2 regions of the Pseudoalteromonas sp. Bsw20308 genome follow, and region 2 is predicted to be linked to the other one. Evidence: predicted binding sites of a transcription regulator. Region 2 holds the regulator's gene; the other holds the start of a gene.

Region 1 (2,412 bases), 1.6 Mb from region 2:
AAATCAATGACCGGTATACCAAAACTATGCAGTTCGTGCATAAAGCTTTCTGATATCTGATTTCCTAATAAACTGCCATCGTTGTAGTTATCATCTAAAAATACAAAGCTTGAAACAGCAAGTGGTGTTTTATCATTTACGTACTGTAAGTTTTCGACCATGTCTTGCATTATGCCACGCACGTAATGGTTAATATTTTTACGCTTGGCGGGCATTGATTTAGTGTAGTTATTTTGCTCAACCAACCCAGACTGAAAAAGTTGATTATTTACAACAGGCGACGCAACTTCGCGTTGCTCACTTACAAGCATTACAGGGCTATTGCTTTGCGGTTCTTCTACTTGTTCTGACTCCATGCCATTAAACATTTGCGAACAGCCAAATCCCAATGGCAAACATAATGTAATTAGTAGGTTTCTCATTTTGTGCTCCAAATTAGTATTCGCTGCGGTATAAAAGGCCGTCGCGCTGCTGAATTTTTTCATTTCCCCACATTACATTAATAGGGATCTCGGTACTGCCTGCTGATAAAACTTGTTTGCTGTTTATATTAACTAGTCGCGCATTTACTATATATGCATGCTGCTGACGAGTCACAGTACCGGTAACTATCAAGTCAATTTTTTGACGTTCACGTAATTTATTTAAATCGCGACTTAGTACATTATCGGCATTACTCGATAATGTTATATTATTGTCTAATCTATACTCTACCGTATGGTAACCAAGCTGGGTCATTTGGGTTAATAGACTTTCTTGGATTTGTTGGCTAAGCCCTGAAGCTTGCTCTGTCATTAACTTGGTGTCGAGCCCATCAGCAAAATAAAAGCTACTTACACCAATGCGGGAATTACGACTTAACGGCTCTTTTAAATGACTAAGCTGCACTGTTAGCGTATTTACATAATCATTAACTGTGTAAGGTGCCATAGCCGCTTTAGGAGCGTGTGTGCTTATACTTGGCGCTGGTTGCGGTATCAAACTGCAAGCGGCTAAGTTAACTAATAATAGGGGTAATAAAAGGCGCATAATTGCCATCCTCTTTCAAATATACAAAAGATGAAGCAATTATTATGCCTAAAAGAATTTTGAATTATTTTGCTAGTTAACCTACACCAATGCTTAACCTAAATCCGATTAACATGCCCACCTCAACTATTTGTTTAAACTATAGTTTAATGGGTTTATCTGTGTAACTACTTACTATGCAATCGAGTTTATAAAGTTTAAATACTTCGCAATCTGCTTTGGCGTTATTTAACTTTTGATATGAACCCAGTTTTAAGCGGTAAAATGTTTTATCGTTAATACGGATTTGCTCTACGTTAGTCTCTATTTTTTTTCTAAACAATGGAGCTGCCTGTATGTTCAGGTTTTGCCATACTTTTTTTAAGCTTGGCTCAGAGCTAACTGATGCCACTTGTAATGAAAATGAATGCTTAAGCGTATTTAATTTTACAGCCCGTTTTTTACTGTAGCTATGTTTAGGCGCTTTCGAAAGCGCCTTTATGGTATGAGCAGCTGTAGGATTGCGTGTATCAGCACGAGTATAACGTTGGTTGGATTGCGTTATCGCTTTAGTGTTAATAATGTCGATATGGTTAACTAAATAAGTGATCTCTTTTTCGAGCCTTAAAATACGCTCAAGGCCCGCTCTAGCTTGTTGCCATTGCATTGCTGCATCTTTTAACTGAGCAAGCTCTAAGGCCGTAATTGACACATATTCTGGTAAATTACTTGGTTTTTCTAACTGGTTTACTTCTGACGTAGAAGCACAGGCAGTACAAAATACAAACGTTAAAAGACTCAGAATTATATTTTTATTATTATTTTTATGTTTAAACATGTATTCGTTATCCTGAAAGCAGTGTAATTACACTTACATTTCAACTAAACATTCTTATAAATTATACCAATTCGCTTAATTAAACACGCGGATTCAAATCTGAAGTGCATAACGTTTAGGCGGCTTTAGCCGCCAAATGATCTTGCATCAATTTTGCAGGCGTTTCAAATCCAAGTGTCTTTCTCGGACGATTATTAAGTTGCTCAAGTACTGGTATAACTTGCGCTGGTGTTACCGCCTTAAAATCTGTGCTCTTCGGCCAATACTGGCGTAGTAATCCATTCGTGTTTTCATTCAATCCGCGCTCCCATGAGTGATAAGGATGAGCAAAATAAACAGGAACACTTAATGCCTTTGTGATTTGCTCATGATAAGCGAACTCTTTTCCATTGTCAGCCGTGATGGTATGAAGCGCTGACCTATATGGTCTTAATAGTTCTATCGTCGCCGCAGTGACGGCTTGTGCTGTTTTGCCTGCCACCTGAGTTGATACAGTGAATTGGGTGACCCGCTCTACAATGGTAACAAGGGCGCCTCGATGACCTTTACCTATGACGGTATCTATT
Region 2 (2,412 bases):
TAATATTAGTGTCGAGCAAGCTTCTCTTTGTGTTTAATAACTTGGCGATCGAGCTTGTCAATCAGCGAGTCAATGGCGGCGTACATATCTTGATGTTCAGTAGAGGCAAATAACTCAGCTCCACTTACATGAATCGTTGCCTCAGCTTTTTGGTTTAATTTTTCTATATCAAGAATGACATGAACATTATTAATATGATCTGAGTGTCTTTCTAGCTTCGCAAATTTGGTATTTACATAATCTCTTAATGAATCAGTTACTTCTACGTGACGACCAGTTAAGTTTAGTTGCATAAGCATTACCCTCTTTGTTTAGCGTCTTAAATCAAACTTTTTCGCTGATTTGACGGTGGAATAGCTAGAGATTCGCGATATTTTGCGATTGTACGTCTCGCTACTTTTATTCCTTGCTCAGCTAATATATCTGCAATTTTACTATCACTCAATGGTTTTGCTGAGTTTTCTGCTGCGATTAATTTTTTAATGAGAGCGCGTATTGCTGTTGATGAGCATTCGCCTCCATTTTCAGTACTTACATGGCTTGAGAAAAAATATTTAAGCTCAAAAATACCGCGAGGTGTATGCATATATTTTTGAGTTGTTACGCGTGAAATAGTTGATTCGTGCATTTCTACCATTTCTGCTACATCATTTAAAACCATTGGTTTCATGGCTTCGGGGCCATGCTCAAAAAAACCTTGTTGTTGCTTAACAATACAATTAGTTACTTTTAATAGTGTATCGTTTCTACTTTCTAAACTTTTAATAAACCATTTAGCTTCTTGTAGATGCGAGCGAATAAACTGGCTATCACCACTTGATTTAACGGTGCGTGACATTGCTGCATATTGGCTGTTGACTCTGATTTTAGGCATGCTATCTGGGTTTAGTTCAACAACCCAGCGACCTTTTATTTTTTTCACCGATACATCAGGAATTACATACTCAGATTCTTCTCTAACTATAGTATCCGCCGGTTTTGGGCTAAGAGTATGTATTAAAGTCATTATTTCTTTAAGCTCTTCTTCTTTGAGCTTTGTTTTTTTCATTAATGTACGATAGTCGCGAGCAGCTAATAGATCAATGTGCTCGGTTAAAATCATTTTTGTTTCATTAATATAGGGTGTTTCTTTATCGTATTGGTTCAGCTGAATACATAAGCATTCTTGTAAACTACGTGCTGCAATACCAACAGGGTCAAACAATTGAATTCGTTTTAAAACAGCTTCTATTTCGTCAAGTTCAACTTCGTTGTCTTCTTCGTTCTCTTGATTAAAACTTTCTAAAATTTCTTCGCAGCTCAGCGTTAAAATACCCGAATCATCTACGGCTTCAACAATCGCAATCGCAATCGCTTCATCGGTAGGACTAAAGGGAGTCAGTTGTAGTTGCCACATTAGGTATTCATGGAGCGTTTCAGTTGAGGAGCCTTGGTATATAGATTCATCTTCAGGCATTGGTCCTGATGATGACGCTGGGGCTGCGCTCATATATTCATCCCAACTAACATCCATAGCCATTTCATCACTTAGCGTATCTTTAGCAAGTGCTTCACCACTGTCTTGCTCATATTCGCTCGGAACATCATCAGCATTTGCGCTAACAGTTACATCGTCGTTATCTGCTTTTTGCTCGTTTTTACCAGCAGAATCTTCGGCGTAATCTTGCTCTTCAACCTCTAATAGGGGGTTGCTGTCGAGTGCTTCTTGTATTTCTTGCTGGAGATCCAATGTACTGAGTTGCAGCAGGCGAATTGCTTGTTGCAGCTGTGGAGTCATTGTAAGTTGCTGGCCCATGCGCAGCTGTAATGATTGCCTCATGTATCTCTAACAATCCTTTTATGTTGTTATAATTAATACTAGCAGATGCTTAAAGACATGGCGTAAATGTTACAGCCTAAATTGTTCGCCTAAATAAACATCACGTACTGTTTTATCGTTTAATACGTGCTCTGGTGTACCAGAAGCAATTAACTCACCATGAGAAACTATGTAGGCTTTTTCGCAAACATCAAGAGTTTCTCTTACATTATGGTCGGTAATTAACACACCAATACCACGATTTTTAAGATGTTCTATTATTTTCTTTATATCTAACACTGAAATAGGGTCAACACCAGCAAAAGGCTCATCAAGCAATATAAATTTAGGATCAGCGGCTAGTGCTCGCGCTATTTCAACTCGGCGACGCTCGCCTCCTGATAATGCCATACCTTGGCTATCACGAATGTGCTGAATACTAAATTCATCTAATAAATTGTTAAGTGTGTCTTCTCTTGCTTGCTTATTTAGCTCTTTACGTGTTTCTAAAATAGCCATTAAATTTTGATAAACAGTAAGCTTTCTAAAAATTGATGATTCTTGGGGTAAGTAACCAATGCCTAATCTAGCACGACTATGCATAGGTAAAAGAG

Evidence for each region. The regulator sigma-54, encoded in region 2, starts transcription at its own class of promoters, with help from an activator protein. The targets are predictions, from matches to a motif close to GTTGGCACGNNNNTNGNNT.
Region 1: the regulator sigma-54 is predicted to act here: its motif matches at 1,063-1,081, upstream of D172_RS13655 (FlgO family outer membrane protein).

The regions. Positions count from the first base shown of each region.
Region 1 is NZ_CP013138.1:3,085,654-3,088,065, forward strand. Features, by position in the region: gene D172_RS13650 (FlgO family outer membrane protein) at 1-422, opposite strand, end outside; gene D172_RS13655 (FlgO family outer membrane protein) at 436-1,029, opposite strand; gene D172_RS13660 (SPOR domain-containing protein) at 1,169-1,846, opposite strand; gene D172_RS13665 (IS30 family transposase) at 1,962-2,412, opposite strand, start outside.
Region 2 is NZ_CP013138.1:801,848-804,259, forward strand. Features, by position in the region: gene ptsN (PTS IIA-like nitrogen regulatory protein PtsN) at 1-1, opposite strand, end outside; gene hpf (ribosome hibernation promoting factor) at 6-293, opposite strand; gene D172_RS03410 (RNA polymerase factor sigma-54) at 320-1,819, opposite strand; gene lptB (LPS export ABC transporter ATP-binding protein) at 1,889-2,412, opposite strand, start outside.